Regions from separate parts of the Streptomyces sp. NPDC007808 genome, predicted to be linked through region 2. Evidence: predicted binding sites of a transcription regulator. Region 2 holds the regulator's gene; the other holds the start of a gene.
What was found. Region 2 encodes HrcA, which represses chaperone genes, less so after heat shock. Its sites were predicted from a motif close to TTNGCACTCNGNNNNNCNGAGTGCNAA; they were not measured.

Region 1 (7,911 bases), on a different contig from region 2:
CGAGACGGACGATCAGGTCGCGGTCGGCCATGCCGGCCGTTGCTCGGACGTCGGTGTCGGTGTCGGGCACAGAGGTGTCCCTTCAGTGAGTCGGTGTGGTGGAGAACGGTGTGGTGGAGAACGGTGTAGTGGAGCGGGGCGCGGTGGAGCGGGGCGCGGCTAGTCGGCGGACGTGACCGTTCCGGCCAGGGCGCCCGGCGTGCATCCGGCGAGGGCGAGCACATCGCGGTGAAGGTGGGACTGATCGGCGTAGCCGCAGGTCAGGGCGGTTTCGCTGATGCTCGCGCCCGCGCACAGCGCCCTGGCGGCGTGGTCGAAGCGGACCAGCATGGCGGCCCGCTTGGGGGTGAGGCCGATCTGCGCGCTGAACCGGGACCACAGCCGCTTGCGGCTCCACCCGGACGACGCGGCGAGGTCGTCGACCCGCACCCGTCCCCGGCGGGCCACGATGGTGTCCCAGGCGGCGGCGACCTCGGGCGCCATCGCCGGGGCACGGGCGGCCCGCCGGGCGAGGAAGTCGTCCATGAGCGCGAGGCGTTCCGACCACGTCCCGGCGTCGGTCATCCGCTCCCGAAGACGTCGCTCGTGCCGCCCCCACAGGTCCTCCAGGCCGGTCACCGACCCGTCGAGCTCGCGTGGCGGGACGCCCAGCAACGCATACGCGGCCCCGGGCGACAGGCACACCTCGACGCACTCGATCCCCTCACCGCGGACGCGGGCGGGGCCGGGCGACAACGAGGCGACGAAGCTCCGCGGAGACCGGGACCCGTCGGGGCCCTCGACGGTGACCAGCCCCTCCCCGAGCCCGATGACGACGACCACGACGGGCTGGGGCAGCACCCGCATGTCCAGCCCGGCGGCCGCGCGGTCGCGAAATCCGGCCATCCGGACGCCGTCGAGGGACGTGCCGGCGGGGAGGGCGACCTCCCAGCCGTGGTCGGTGCCGCGATGTACGGGGGCGGACCCCGGTTCCTGGCTGCGCATGCCACCAGCGTCCCCGACTCCGGCGGCCCTGTCTTGGACGAAAGTTCCGGGCGGACCGAGCGCAAAGAGGACAGGATCTGACCTCAATGGCTCCTAACGTGGTCCACGACCGCTGGAAGACACGTCCTTGGAGGCCGACGCCATGAGCGAGACCACCCCCGCCACCGCCACCGCCACCGCCACCGGTGAGCGCGCCGATCTGCTGGAGTCCCTGGCCAAGCACCGCGAGTTCCTGCGCCTGACCGCCCGTGATCTCACCGACGAGCAGGCCGGGCAGCGGACCACGGTCAGCGAGCTGTGCGTGGGCGGTCTCATCAAGCACGTCACGGTGGTGGAACAGAACTGGGTGGACTTCATCGAGCACGGCCCGTCGCCGAAGGCCGACTTCGACGCCATGACCGAGGAGGACTGGGCCCGGCGGGCCGACGAGTTCCGGATGCTGCCCGGCGAGACGCTGGCAGGCGTGCTGGCCGCGTACGACAAGGTGGCGCGCCGTACCGACGAGTTGGTGGCCACCCTGCCCGACCTCGACGTCTCCCACCCTCTGCCCAAGGCCCCCTGGTACGAGCCCGGTATCCGCTGGACGGCCCGCAGGGTGCTGCTGCACATCATCGCCGAGACGGCCCAGCACGCCGGACACGCCGACATCATCCGGGAGTCCCTGGACGGCGCGAAGAGCATGGGCTGACCATTGGCGGACGGCCCGGGGACTGGCACAGACTGGCACCCATGAACCACGCCCAGCTGACCGCCCTGGGCCGCGCCCTCCGCCTCCTCGGCGAGCACGGCGAGGCCCTCACCGCCACCACCCCGGACGCCAGGCTGCACGAGGTGAAGGCGGACCTGCGCCGCGCCCTCGACCTGCTCGACGAGAGCGTCGCCGGCGCCGCCCCCAGCACACGCTGCCCGGAGCACCCCACCGGCCCTGTCGACCCCGCCGCCCCCGACCTGTGCCTGCTGTGCGAGACCCGGCGCCGAGCCGCCCGCCGCTCCGAGTTCAACGGCCCCGCCCCCGCCGCACCCCGCACGTCCGAGCACCCCGTCCCCTCCCGCTACGGCGTCCGGGGTGACCGCCCCCAGCCCCAGCAGCGCTGGCTGCCGGAGCTGTGGAACGGGCAGGAGTGGCAGCTGTGCGGCACCCCGCGCCGGGACCGCCGGGAGGCCGAGCTCTATCTCGCCGCCCAGCGCCGGGGACCGCGTCCCGCGATGGCGTACCGGCTCGTGCACGAGTTCACGGACTACGAGGTGCTGCGTGTGTGGGGCACCCCGATGCGGGTCGACATCGAGCCGATGGGCAACCTGTAGGCGGCCTTCCGGCCAGGGCCTCGCCGCCGCGCCCGCCGGCGCCTCGGACCCGGCCGTCGGCCCGGGGGCGACCGGCTCCCCCGTCGGCCCCGGGACGACCGGCTCCCCCTGACGACGAACCCCTCGTCTCCCAGACGACCGCGGGGTGTCCGGGATCAGCTCAGCGTCTTGAGCGCCGCCGCGTCGTACGGCTTCAGCTCGTCGAGGCGGTCGCCGAGGACCTTCGCCGCCCACTCGGGGTCCTGGAGCAGGGCACGGCCGACGGCCACCAGGTCGAACTCCTCGCGCTCCAGGCGGTCCAGGAGGTCGTCGATGCCCTTGACCGCGGATCCCTCGCCCACGAAGGCCTGGATGAAGTCACCGTCCAGGCCGACCGAGCCGACCGTGATGACGGGCCTGCCGGTCAGCTTCTTCGTCCAGCCGGCCAGGTTGAGGTCGGAGCCGTCGAACTCCGGGATCCAGTAGCGGCGGGTGGAGGCGTGGAAGGCGTCGACACCGGCCGCGGCCAGCGGGGTGAGGATGGCCTCCAGTTCCTCGGGGGTCTCGGCGAGACGGGCGTCGTAGGCCTCCTGCTTCCACTGCGAATAGCGGAAGATGACGGGGAAGGAGGCGGAGACCTTCTCCCGCACGGCGGCCACGATCTCCGCCGCGAACTTCGTACGGGCCACCGGGTCGCCGCCGTACGGGTCCGTGCGGCGGTTGGTGCCCGCCCACAGGAACTGGTCGAGCAGGTAGCCGTGGGCGCCGTGGAGCTCGACACCGTCGAAGCCGATGCGCTCGGCGTCCGCGGCGGCCTGCGCGAAGGCGCCGATGACGTCGTCCAGATCGCTCCGGGTCATCACCTTGCCCGTGGGCTCGGTCGCGCCGATGCGCAGACCGGAGGGGCCGACGGCGGGGGCGTCCGCGAAAGGCGGCTGGCCCTGCTTGCGGACCATGCCGATGTGCCACAGCTGCGGGACGATCGTGCCGCCCGCCGCGTGCACCGCCTCGGCGACCTTCGCCCAGCCCGCGAGCTGCTCCTCACCGTGGAACCGCGGGACGCGGTCGCTCTGCCCTGCCGAGTCGTGACCGACGTACGTCCCCTCGGTCACGATCAGACCGACGCCGGCGGCGGCGCGGCGGGCGTAGTACGACACCACGTCCTCGCCGGGAACGCCGCCCGGCGAGAACATGCGCGTCATCGGGGCCATCGCGATGCGGTTCGGCACGGTCAGACCGTTGATCACGGCGGGCCGGGACAGGATCTGGGCCGCACGGGAGGCGGGGGTCTCGGTGACGGTCACGCGGGTCTCCTCGGGGGTGGGGTCTGCAAACCGGTAGGTATGTGCGCCTGCATTGTTGCAGCCTCTTAAGCAACTGATCGTACGGGCGCCGCATTCCCCGTCCCACCCCCTCCGGCCGTGACCCCGGACACGCCCGAGGGCGGCACCCCCTGTCTCCAGGGAGTGCCGCCCTCGGTAGGACGAGCCCGATCCGCGAGGGATCAGAAGTCCATGTCACCGCCCGGCATGCCGCCACCGGCGGGCGCGGCGGCCTTCTCCGGCTTGTCGGCGATGACGGCCTCGGTGGTGAGGAACAGCGCGGCGATGGAGGCGGCGTTCTGCAGCGCGGAACGGGTCACCTTCGCCGGGTCGATGATGCCCTCGGCGATCATGTCGACGTACTCACCGGTCGCGGCGTTCAGGCCGTGACCGACGGCGAGGTTGCGGACCTTCTCCACGACGACGCCGCCCTCAAGACCACCGTTGACGGCGATCTGCTTCAGCGGGGCCTCCAGCGCGAGCTTCACGGCGTTGGCGCCGGTCGCCTCGTCACCCTCCAGCTCCAGCTTCTCGAAGACCTGGGAGGCCTGCAGCAGGGCCACGCCACCACCGGCGACGATGCCCTCCTCGACGGCCGCCTTGGCGTTGCGCACGGCGTCCTCGATGCGGTGCTTGCGCTCCTTGAGCTCCACCTCGGTGGCGGCACCGGCCTTGATGACCGCGACGCCGCCGGCGAGCTTCGCCAGGCGCTCCTGCAGCTTCTCGCGGTCGTAGTCCGAGTCGCTGTTCTCGATCTCGGCGCGGATCTGGTTCACCCGGCCGTTGACCTGCTCGGAGGAGCCGGCACCGTCGACGATGGTGGTCTCGTCCTTGGTGATGACGACCTTGCGGGCCTTGCCCAGCAGGTCGAGCGTGGCGTTCTCCAGCTTGAGGCCGACCTCCTCGGAGATGACCTCGCCGCCCGTGAGGATGGCGATGTCGCCGAGCATGGCCTTGCGGCGGTCGCCGAAGCCCGGGGCCTTGACGGCGACGGACTTGAAGGTGCCGCGGATCTTGTTGACGACCAGGGTCGACAGGGCCTCGCCCTCGACGTCCTCGGCGATGATCAGCAGCGGCTTACCCGACTGCATGACCTTCTCAAGCAGCGGAAGCAGGTCCTTGACCGAGGAGATCTTGGAGTTGGCGATCAGGATGTACGGGTCGTCGAGGACGGCCTCCATACGCTCCATGTCGGTGGCGAAGTACGCCGAGATGTAGCCCTTGTCGAAGCGCATACCCTCGGTGAGCTCCAGCTCCAGACCGAAGGTCTGGGACTCCTCGACGGTGATGACGCCTTCCTTGCCGACCTTGTCCATGGCCTCGGCGATGAGCTCGCCGATCTGGGTGTCGGCGGCGGAGATGGAGGCCGTGGAGGCGATCTGCTCCTTGGTCTCGACATCCTTGGCCTGCTCCAGCAGGGCGGCGGAGACGGCCTCGACGGCCTTCTCGATACCGCGCTTGAGGGCCATCGGGTTGGCGCCGGCGGCTACGTTGCGCAGGCCTTCCTTGACCAGGGCCTGGGCGAGAACGGTCGCGGTGGTCGTACCGTCACCGGCGACGTCGTCCGTCTTCTTGGCGACTTCCTTGACCAGCTCGGCGCCGATCTTCTCGTACGGGTCCTCGAGCTCGATCTCCTTGGCGATGGACACACCATCGTTGGTGATCGTGGGGGCGCCCCACTTCTTCTCGAGGACGACGTTGCGACCCTTGGGGCCGAGCGTCACCTTCACGGCGTCCGCGAGCTGGTTCATGCCGCGCTCGAGGCCGCGCCGCGCCTCCTCGTCGAACGCGATGATCTTGGCCATGTGAAGTGGTCCCTCCAGGACTGGGGGTGATTCCTTCGGACCGCGCCCGCGCCCGCGACGGACGGCCTGCCTGCCTCGTGGTTCCTTGCCCCACCCGGCTTGCGGGCCTCACCGACCCGGTCCTTCGTTGTCACTCTCACCTTCAGAGTGCTAACGCCAATGATTAGCACTCGACCCAGGAGAGTGCAAGGCGCGCTCGCGAAGCGGGCGCTCATTGAGGGGCGGCGGTCGGGTGACGGACGGGTGCAAGCGGCTCTCGGTGTTCGGGCGGGGCGCACGCCCCGGCGCACACGGGCTTCGAGGGACCCCGGGCATGGCGAAGGGCCCGCACCCCGGGAGGTGCGGACCCTTCGAAGAACGTCGCTGCAGTGTCGACGCGTGCTTCAGCTGGTCGCCAGACGGACCATGTCCGCCTGCGGCCCCTTCTGGCCCTGCGAGATCTCGAAATCGACCCGCTGACCTTCCTCCAGGGTGCGGTACCCGTCCATCTGGATCGCGCTGTAGTGGACGAAAACATCCGCACCACCGTCGACCGCGATGAAGCCGTACCCCTTCTCCGCGTTGAACCACTTGACGGTGCCCTGAGCCATGCCTAACTCCCCTATTACTGGCCCTTGCACAGATCCACACTTCGCGGATCCGGGTCAGACCTCACCCCCCATCGGTCGGGGGCGTGCGCCGGAACGCGTCGACCGCGGCTGAATGTATCTGCCCAACTGCCGTCTGCAACAGGTCAATCGGACGAGAAATCCGGGCACGGCCGGTCGGGAATGTGGGGACAATTCCTCTGACTTCAGGTCAAGTCGGGCCCGGCAAACATGACAAAAGCCGCATAAAACCCACACAGTTTGGCTACTTCTTGTCGGGCATGCGGCAGAAATCCAGGGCTGTCGACTCAGGGATCGGCAGCGCGTTCCCCAACTGTACCTCGCTCAACCACACAGAATTGCCCCCTCCGCTTCTCTCACGGTGGGGGCAATTCGATGAACTCTCGGTAATTGGGGTTACCGAAGGTAATGATCGGTCATTCGGTCAGCCGTGTTCAGCCGCCGGCGACGGCCGGGATGATGGAAACGCCCGCTCCGTCCGGGGTGGCCGTCTCCAGCCCCTGCTCGAAGCGCACGTCGTCGTCGTTGACGTACACGTTGACGAACCGGCGCAGCTTGCCCTGGTCGTCGAGAACACGAGCGGCGATCCCGGTGTGGTTCTTCTCCAGGTCGGCGATGACCTCGCCGAGGTTCGTGCCCTCGGCAAAGACCTCGGCCCGACCGCCGGTGTAGGTGCGCAGGATGGTGGGGATGCGGACGGTCACGCTCATGCGAGGCCAGCCTCTCGGAAGGAGTCCAGGTTCGGGCGGATGGTGGCGGTGAGGCCGGTACCGGCCACCGCGTCGAGGGTCTTCAGGCCGTCGCCGGTGTTGAGGACGACGGTGGTCTTGGCGGGGTCGAGCAGACCGTTGTCGATCAGCTTCTTCGTGACGCCCACCGTCACCCCGCCAGCGGTCTCCGCGAAGATGCCCTCGGTCCGGGCGAGCACCTTGATCGCGTCGACGACCTGCTCGTCGGTCACGTCCTCCACCGCACCGCCCGTGCGGCGCGCGATGTCGAGGACGTACGGACCGTCGGCCGGGTTGCCGATCGCGAGGGACTTGGCGATGGTGTTCGGCTTCTGGGGGCGGACCACGTCGTGGCCGGCCTTGAAGGCGGCCGACACCGGCGAGCAGCCCTCCGCCTGCGCCCCGAAGATCTTGTACGGCCGGTCCTCGACCAGCCCGAGCTTGATCAGCTCCTGAAGACCCTTGTCGATCTTCGTGAGCTGCGAGCCGGACGCGATCGGCACCACGATCTGGTCGGGCAGCCGCCAGCCGAGCTGCTCGCAGATCTCGTACGCCAGGGTCTTGGAGCCCTCGGCGTAGTACGGCCGCAGGTTGACGTTGACGAAGCCCCAGCCCTCACCGGCCGGGTCGCCGATCAGCTCGGAGCAGAACCGGTTCACGTCGTCGTAGTTGCCCTCGATGCCGACGAGGTCACCGCCGTAGACGGCGGCCATGACGACCTTGCCCTGCTCCAGGTCGTGCGGGATGAACACGCACGAGCGGAAGCCGGCGCGCGCGGCGGCGGCGCCGACGGCACCGGCCAGGTTGCCGGTGGAGGAGCAGGAGAGCGTGGTGAAGCCGAAGGCGCGGGCCGCCTCCAGGGCCTGGGCGACGACACGGTCCTTGAAGGAGTGCGTCGGGTTGCCGGAGTCGTCCTTGACGAACAGCTTGCCGGCCTCGACACCGAGTTCGGCCGCGAGATTGTCGGCCTGGACGAGCTGGGTCCAGCCGGGGTTGATGTTCGGCTTGGTCGCCACGTCCGCCGGGACGGGCAGCAGGGGCGCGTAGCGCCAGATGTTCGCGGGTCCCGCCTCGATCCGCCTGCGGAGCTCCTCGGTTTCGTAGGCCGAGAAGTCGTACGCGATCTCCAGCGGGCCGAAACACTCCTCGCACGCGAAGACCGGTCCGAGGGGTACCCGGT
Region 2 (7,911 bases):
TCGGGGCCGTCGAGGACGCACCGCCCGGCGTCACCCGCGTCGAAGTGCTCGACGAGGAAAACGGGAGCCGTCATCGCCTCGCACCCCCTGCCGGGCGGGAGGACAACGCTGTCGCCGCGGCGTCCAGTTCGGCGGCCAGCACCTCCACCAGCTGCCCCGCGGGCAGTTCGCGTGCCATCCGGTGCCCCTGTCCGGCCCACAGCGCCATGCCCTGCGCGTCCCCGGACGCGGCGGCCTTCTTGCGCAGGGGCGAGGTCAGGTGGTGGACCTCGGGGTAGGCGGCGGGGGCGTACGGCCCGTGCTCGCGCATGAAGCGGTTGACGAGGCCGCGGGCGGGGCGCCCGGAGAAGGCACGCGTCAACTCGGTCCGTACGAAGAGGGGGTTGGTCAGTGCCTGCTTGTGCAGGGGGTTGGCGCCGGACTCGGGGGTGGCGAGGAAGGCGGTGCCGAGCTGGGCGGCGCTCGCCCCGGCCGCGAGGGCGGCGGCGATCTGGCTGCCGCGCATGATGCCGCCGGCGGCGACTATGGGCAGGCTCACGGTCTCCCGGATCTGCGCGACGAGCGAGAGCAGCCCGATGCCGGTGCCGTCGGTCTCGGGGTTGTCGCGATGGGTGCCCTGGTGCCCGCCGGCCTCGATGCCCTGGGCGATCACGGCGTCCGCGCCGGCCTGCTGCACGGCGAGGGCCTCGTCCGGCGTGGTCGCGGTGACCAGGGTGAAGGTTCCGGCGCGGCGGAGCGACTCCAGGACCTCGCGGCCGGGCACCCCGAAGTGGAAGGAGACGACCGGCACCGGGTTGTCGAGCAGCACGGCGAGCTTGGCGTCGTACCCGTCGTCGCGTCCGCTGTCCGGGTCGCCCAGCTCGGTCTCGTACCAGGCGGCCTCGCCGGCCAGCTGGTGGGCGTAGACGTCCACGGCCGCCGCAGAAGCGGGCGCGGCGCCGGCCGCTGCGGTGCTGCCGGTGCTCGCGCCGGGGTGCTCGGGCTGCGGCATGAAGAGGTTGACCCCGAAGGGCTTGGTCGTCAGGCCCCGCAGCTGCTTGATCTCCTGGTACATCCCGTCGGCGGTCTTGTACCCGGCGGCGAGGAACCCCAGCCCGCCGGCCTCGGACACGGCCTGGGCGAGATGCGGCACGGAGACGCCGCCCGCCATGGGGGCCTGCACGATCGGGAGGGGGAAGAGATCGGTCAGCGCGGAGGACATGACGGCATGTTGTCACGTCCCTCTGACAAGTCCGAATCGACCCTTCCCCTTGGCACGGGCCGGTGGATCCCCGGCCCGCGGCCCCTTGGAGTCAGCGCCCGTCGAACGCGTCCTTCACCCGCGAGGACAACCCCTGCTGCCCCGACTGACCCTGCCCACCCGGGGGACGAACCCCGGACGCCCAGCAGCCCACCGGGACCGACTCAGCGCCCGTTGAACGCGTCCTTCAACCGCGAGAACAACCCTTGCTGCCCCGGCTGACCATGCCCACCCGGGGGACGACCCCCGGACCCCCAGCAGCCCACCGGGACCCACTCAGCGCCCGTCGAACGCGTCCTTCAACCGCGAGAACAACCCCTGCTGTCCCGACTGACCCTGCCCACCCGGGGGACGACCCCCGGACCCCCAGCAGCCCACCGGGACCCACTCAGCGCCCGTTGAACGCGTCCTTCAACCGCGAGAACAACCCTTGCTGCCCCGGCTGGAACTGCCCCTGGGGCCGCTCCTCGCCTCGCAGCTTGGCCAGTTCGCGCAGGAGGCGCTCCTGCTCGGGGTCCAGCTTGGTCGGGGTCTGGACCTCGACGTGCACGATGAGGTCCCCTCGGCCGCCGCCGCGCAGATGCGTGACGCCGCGCCCGTGCAGCGGGATCGACTGACCCGACTGCGTACCCGGCCGGATGTCGACTTCCTCCAGCCCGTCCAGCGTCTCCAGCGGCACCTTCGTGCCGAGGGCCGCCGCGGTCATCGGGATCGTCACCGTGCAGTGCAGGTCGTCGCCGCGCCGCTGGAACATCGCGTGCGGCAGCTCGTGGATCTCGACGTACAGGTCACCGGCGGGACCGCCACCGGGCCCGACCTCGCCCTCACCGGCGAGCTGGATCCGCGTGCCGTTGTCGACGCCGGCCGGGATCTTGACCGTGAGGGTGCGGCGGGACCGTACGCGGCCGTCGCCCGCGCACTCCGGGCAGGGCGTCGGGACCACGGTTCCGAAGCCCTGGCACTGGGGGCAGGGCCGGGACGTCATGACCTGGCCCAGGAAGGACCGGGTGACCTGGGAGACCTCACCGCGGCCGCGGCACATGTCGCACGTCTGGGCGGAGGTGCCGGGCGCCGCGCCCTCACCGTTGCAGGTGTTGCAGACGACGGCCGTGTCGACCTGGATGTCCTTCGTGGTGCCGAAGGCCGCCTCGTCGAGCTCGACCTCCAGCCGGATCATCGCGTCCTGGCCGCGCCGGGTGCGCGAGCGCGGGCCGCGCTGGGACGCCGTACCGAAGAAGGCGTCCATGATGTCCGAGAAGTTGCCGAAGCCGCCCGCGCCGAAGCCGCCGGCGCCCGCGCCGCCCGCCTGGGACAGCGGGTCGCCGCCGAGGTCGTAGACCTGCTTCTTCTGCGGGTCCGACAGCACCTCGTAAGCGGCGTTGATCTCCTTGAACCGCTCCTGGGTCTTCGGATCCGGGTTGACGTCCGGGTGCAGCTCGCGAGCGAGCCGCCGGAAGGCCTTCTTGATCTCTTCCTGCGACGCGTCGCGACGCACGCCGAGAACGGCGTAGTAGTCCGTGGCCACTTACGACTCCGCCAGGATCTGTCCGACGTAACGTGCCACTGCGCGTACCGCTCCCATCGTTCCCGGGTAATCCATGCGGGTCGGTCCGACCACGCCGAGCTTGGCGACTGCCTCGCCGCCCGAACCGTAGCCGACCGAGACCACGGACGTGGAGTTGAGTCCCTCATGGGCGTTCTCGTGGCCGATGCGCACGGTCATGCCCGAATCCTTCGCCTCGCCCAGCAACTTGAGGAGCACGACCTGCTCCTCCAGCGCTTCGAGCACCGGCCGGATGGTGAGGGGAAAGTCATGTCCGAAGCGGGTGAGATTGGCGGTGCCGCCGATCATCAACCGCTCCTCGTTCTCCTCGACGAGCGTCTCCAGCAGGGTGGAGAGCACGGTCGAGACGGTGCCGCGGTCCTCCACGTCGAAGCCCTCGGGGAGGTCCTCGACGAGCTGCGGCACATCGGTGAAGCGCCGCCCCGCGACCCGGCTGTTCAGCCGCGCGCGTAGATCCGCGAGCGAGGCCTCGCCGAAGGGTGCCGGACAGTCGACCACCCGCTGCTCGACCCGCCCGGTGTCCGTGATCAGCACCAGCATCACCCGTGCGGGCGCGAGCGAGAGCAGCTCGACGTGCCGCACGGTCGAGCGGGTCAGCGAGGGGTACTGCACGACGGCGACCTGCCGGGTGAGCTGCGCGAGCAGCCGTACCGTGCGCGCCACGACGTCGTCGAGGTCGACGGCGCCCTCCAGGAAGTTCTGGATGGCGCGCCGCTCCGGCGGGCTCATCGGCTTGACGCCGGCGAGCTTGTCGACGAACAGCCGGTAGCCCTTGTCGGTGGGGATCCGCCCGGCACTGGTGTGCGGCTGGGCGATGTAGCCCTCGTCCTCCAGGGCCGCCATGTCGTTGCGGACCGTCGCCGGGGAGACGCCGAGGTTGTGCCGCTCGGTGAGCGCCTTGGAGCCGACCGGCTCCTCCGTCCCGACATAGTCCTGGACGATGGCGCGCAGCACCTGAAGCCTGCGTTCACTCAGCATCTCGCGCACACCTCCAGAACTCGTTCCCTCGATATCTCGCCTGGCACTCTGCGCGGGCGAGTGCCAGCCGTCCCCGGCCCAGTGTACGGCCGTGGGGTACGCCCCGGGCAAGGCCGGTCCGGCACCACCGTGCCTGACGGTGGTGTCTTGGCTAGCGTCGCCGTATGACGGTGACTTGGGAAGAGCTGGGGTGGGAGCGGCTGGCCGCCGAGGTGGGCCGGTGCCGGCTCCCGGTGTGGGACTGCACGGCCGGGCTGGTCGTGGGGCGGGACACGGCACTGGTGATCGACGCCGGGTCAAGCCTCGGCGAGGGCGCGCGGTTGCGTACGCAGGCGCAGTGGCTCGCGGGTCACCGTGTGACTCATCTCGCGCTGACCCATCCCCACTTCGATCATGTCTTCGGGGCGGCGGCGTTCGCGGGAGCGGAGATCTTCGGCGCCGTGGGCATGGACACGGTCTTCGCGCAGCGACACGCGCGCGAGGAGCTGCGCGCGGACGCGGTGGGCAACGGCCTGGACCCGGAGTCGGCGGAGGAGGCGGTGGACGCCCTGGTGCACCCGCGCCATGAGGTCAGCGGCGAGTGGACGCTCGACCTCGACGACGACCACCAGGTGCTCCTGGCGAACGTGGGCCCGGCGCACACCGCCCATGATCTGGTCGTGCTGGTGCCGGGCCGGTCCCCCGGCGATCGTGAGGTGGTCTTCTGCGGCGACCTGGTGGAGGAGTCGGGCGAGCCCCAGGCCGGCCCCGACTCCGTACCGTCCCACTGGCCGGCGGCACTGGACCGGCTCCTGGATCTGGGCGGCGAGGACGCGCTGTACGTGCCCGGTCACGGAGCGGTGGTGGACGCGGAGTTCGTACGACGCCAGCGCGACGCCCTCGCCGACCGCTTCGGCGTGTCGCGCTGATCTACGCTCCCTGACGGCCGGACTTCTCCTATCGTCACTCGAATGCGCCAGTACTCCGCCGACCTGACTCCGCCCTGGAAGAAGCCCCAGCCGGTCCCCGAGGTCCCGGCGGAACCGGGCCTGGTGGTGGAGGAGCCCGGCACCGGCTTCTGCGGCGCGGTGATCCGCTGCGAGGCGGGCACGGTGACGTTGGAGGACCGCTTCGGCAAGCACCGGGTGTTCCCGCTGGAGCCGCGGGGGTTCCTGCTGGAGGGCAAGGTGGTGACCCTCGTCCGGCCGTCGGGCGCGGCTCCGGTACGCCCCACCCGTACGGCATCCGGTTCGGTCGCCGTCCCTGGCGCACGCGCGCGCGTGGCCCGCGCCGGCCGGATCTACGTCGAGGGCCGGCACGACGCCGAGCTGGTCGAGAAGGTGTGGGGCGACGACCTGCGCATCGAGGGCGTGGTGGTGGAGTACCTGGAGGGCGTCGACGACCTGCCGTCGATCGTGGCCGATTTCGCACCGGGTCCCGACGCGCGGCTGGGGGTGCTGGTCGACCACCTGGTGCCGGGCAGCAAGGAGTGGCGTATCGCGCAGGCGGTGACGAGCGAACACGCGCTGGTCGTGGGTCACCCGTACATCGACATCTGGGAGGCCGTGAAGCCGTCGTCGCTGGGGATCCCGGGGTGGCCGAAGGTGCCGCGCGGGCAGGACTGGAAGACGGGGGTGTGCCGGGCGCTGGGGTGGCCGTCGGAGAACACCGGGGCGGTGTGGCAGGCGATTCTGGGGCGGGTGGGGTCTTACAAGGACCTGGAGCCCGAGTTGTTGGGGCGGGTGGAGGAGTTGATCGACTTCGTCACGGATAGCGATGCGGCCTGATCTTCTCGTAGGTGGAGAATTCGCTGGTGTCCAGTTCGATATTGATGGGCTCCAACGGCGTGAGGTCGCCGAACTTGGTGATCCGCTGACGGCGATAGTCCGCGTTCTCTCCGTGGCCCGTCGGTTCCGTGAGCAGTACGCACTGCGCCATGACCGGATCGATGATCAAGTACGCGGGTACCTTCGCCGCTGCGTAGATCGAACGCTTGACTCCGTAGTCGCGGTCGACGCTCGTCTTGGAAACGACCTCCACGAGCATGGTGATGACCTCGGACGGCATCAGCCTTCCCTGACCTGGTCCGGTGCCCCGCTCAAGCACCACAAGGTCCGGCTGCGGCTCACTCGTCTCCTCAAGGATGGCGATGTCCTGGGTCTGGAGCCGCCGCCAGCGCTGGCGGGGGATCTGGTCCACAACCGCCTCCACGATGTCGTTGTGGGCCACGTCCGGCCCCGCCATCACCACGATTTCCCCCCGGAGGAGCTCGACTTTGAATCCCTCGGGAACCTCGAAGTTCTCGAAGAACTTCACGATGTCGGTGGTCATCGGTCGGTCGTCCACAGCGGTCATCTCCGCAGCCCTCCGGTTCCTGCCACCGTCGCTCACGGGGGCAGCGTACGAATCAGGTTAGGGACCGAACCGGCCTCCCGCACCGATTCACCCACCCGAGTGATCAGTCCACCAGATCCCGAACGACCGCATCCGCCAGCAACCGCCCCCGCAACGTCAGCACCGCCCGCCCCTGCGCATACGGCCCCTCCTGCAGCAGCCCCTCCCCCAGCGCCCGCCGAGAAGCCGCGAGCCCCTCCTCCCGCAGCAGCTCCAGCGGCGCCCCCTCCCGCAGCCGCAGCTCCAGCAGGATCCGCTCGACCCGCCGGTCCTCCTCCGACAGAAGTTCACGCCCCGCCCCCGGCGACCGCCCCGCCGCCAGCGCCGCCGCGTACGCGCCCGGATGCTTCACGTTCCACCAGCGCACCCCGCCCACATGCGAGTGCGCTCCCGGACCCGCGCCCCACCAGTCGGCGCCCCGCCAGTACAGCTCGTTGTGCAGGCAGCGGCCCGCTTCCGAGGTCGCCCAGTTGGACACCTCGTACCACTCGAAGCCCGCCTCCGACAGCGCCGACTCAGCGATCAGGTACCGGTCCGCGTGCACGTCGTCGTCCGTCATCGGCACCTCGCCGCGGCGGATACGGCGGGCCAGCTGCGTGCCCTCCTCTACGATCAGGGCGTACGCGCTGATGTGGTCCGGTCCCGCGCCCAGCGCAGCCTCCAGCGAGGCCCGCCAGTCGTCGTCCGACTCCCCCGGGGTGCCGTAGATCAGGTCCAGGTTCACGTGCTCGAAGCCCGCCGCCCGGGCTTCCGCCACGCACGCCTCGGGGCGGCCCGGAGTGTGCGTGCGGTCCAGAACCTTCAGCACATGCTGCTTCGCGCTCTGCATGCCGAAGGAGACCCGGTTGAACCCGCCCTCCCGCAGCCGCGCCAGATACGCCGGGTCCACCGACTCCGGGTTCGCCTCGGTCGTGATCTCCGCGTCCCGCGCCAGCCCGAACTCGTCGCGGATCGCCCCCAGCATGCGTACGAGGTCGTCGGCGGCCAGCAGCGTGGGCGTACCGCCGCCCACGAAGACCGTGCGGACCTCGCGCGGGTCGTCGCCGAGGATCTTGCGGGCGAGACGGATCTCGTCGATGAGCGTCTCGGCGTAGTTGTCGCGGGACGCCAGCACGCCGCCCGTGCCGCGCAGCTCGGTCGCCGTGTAGGTGTTGAAGTCGCAGTAGCCGCAGCGGGTCGCGCAGTACGGGACGTGCAGGTAGAAACCGAGGGGGCGGTCGGCGGCGCCGGCGAGCGCGGCCGCGGGGAGCGCGCCGTCGTCGGGGACGGGTTCGCCGTCGGGGAGTGCGGAGGGCATGCGTTCCATTCTCCCGTACCTCGCCGGTTACTCGGCCTGCAGTACCAGCAGCGCCAGATCGTCGTCGGGCGGACGGCCGCCGAACTCGTGCACCAGCCTGCGGATGCGTTCCGCGATCAGTTCCGCGTTCAGCCCCGCGCACCCGGCCAGCGCGGTCGCGAGGCCGTCGCCATCGTCGAACTGGCGGGAGCCGCTGCGCCGCTCCGTCACCCCGTCGGTCACGCACAGCAGGGTCTCGCCGGAGCGCAGCTCGAAGGTCTCGCTGGTGTACGTCACATCCTCGACGACCCCGAGGAGCGTCTGCGGGTGCGCTGCCGTGTGGACCTCGCCGCCCTCGCCGAGCACCAGCGGCAGGGGGTGCCCGGCGGAGGCGAGGGTGCAGCGGATGCCGCCGTCGAAGGGGGTGAGCTCGCCGTAGAGCAGGGACAGGAAGCGGGTCTGCGGGCCGTCGTCGGGGGC

Region 1: groL (chaperonin GroEL) is a predicted target of HrcA. The motif match lies at 5,559-5,585, and genes of this name have one in related genera.

Annotation. Positions count from the first base shown of each region.
Region 1 covers NZ_JBIAEQ010000007.1:154,120-162,030, reverse strand. The annotation lists gene ACFYNL_RS26245 (methyltransferase) at 1-31, opposite strand, end outside; gene ACFYNL_RS26240 (helix-turn-helix domain-containing protein) at 160-984, opposite strand; gene ACFYNL_RS26235 (DinB family protein) at 1,127-1,672, shown strand; gene ACFYNL_RS26230 (hypothetical protein) at 1,714-2,289, shown strand; gene ACFYNL_RS26225 (NADH:flavin oxidoreductase) at 2,445-3,572, opposite strand; gene groL (chaperonin GroEL) at 3,773-5,395, opposite strand; gene ACFYNL_RS26215 (cold-shock protein) at 5,779-5,985, opposite strand; gene ACFYNL_RS26210 (MoaD/ThiS family protein) at 6,438-6,713, opposite strand; gene thrC (threonine synthase) at 6,710-7,911, opposite strand, start outside.
Region 2 covers NZ_JBIAEQ010000002.1:668,495-676,405, forward strand. The annotation lists gene ACFYNL_RS09290 (16S rRNA (uracil(1498)-N(3))-methyltransferase) at 1-74, opposite strand, end outside; gene ACFYNL_RS09295 (nitronate monooxygenase) at 71-1,201, opposite strand; gene dnaJ (molecular chaperone DnaJ) at 1,629-2,765, opposite strand; gene hrcA (heat-inducible transcriptional repressor HrcA) at 2,766-3,782, opposite strand; gene ACFYNL_RS09310 (MBL fold metallo-hydrolase) at 3,947-4,690, shown strand; gene ACFYNL_RS09315 (DUF3097 domain-containing protein) at 4,733-5,548, shown strand; gene ACFYNL_RS09320 (Uma2 family endonuclease) at 5,526-6,116, opposite strand; gene hemW (radical SAM family heme chaperone HemW) at 6,220-7,452, opposite strand; gene ACFYNL_RS09330 (SpoIIE family protein phosphatase) at 7,480-7,911, opposite strand, start outside.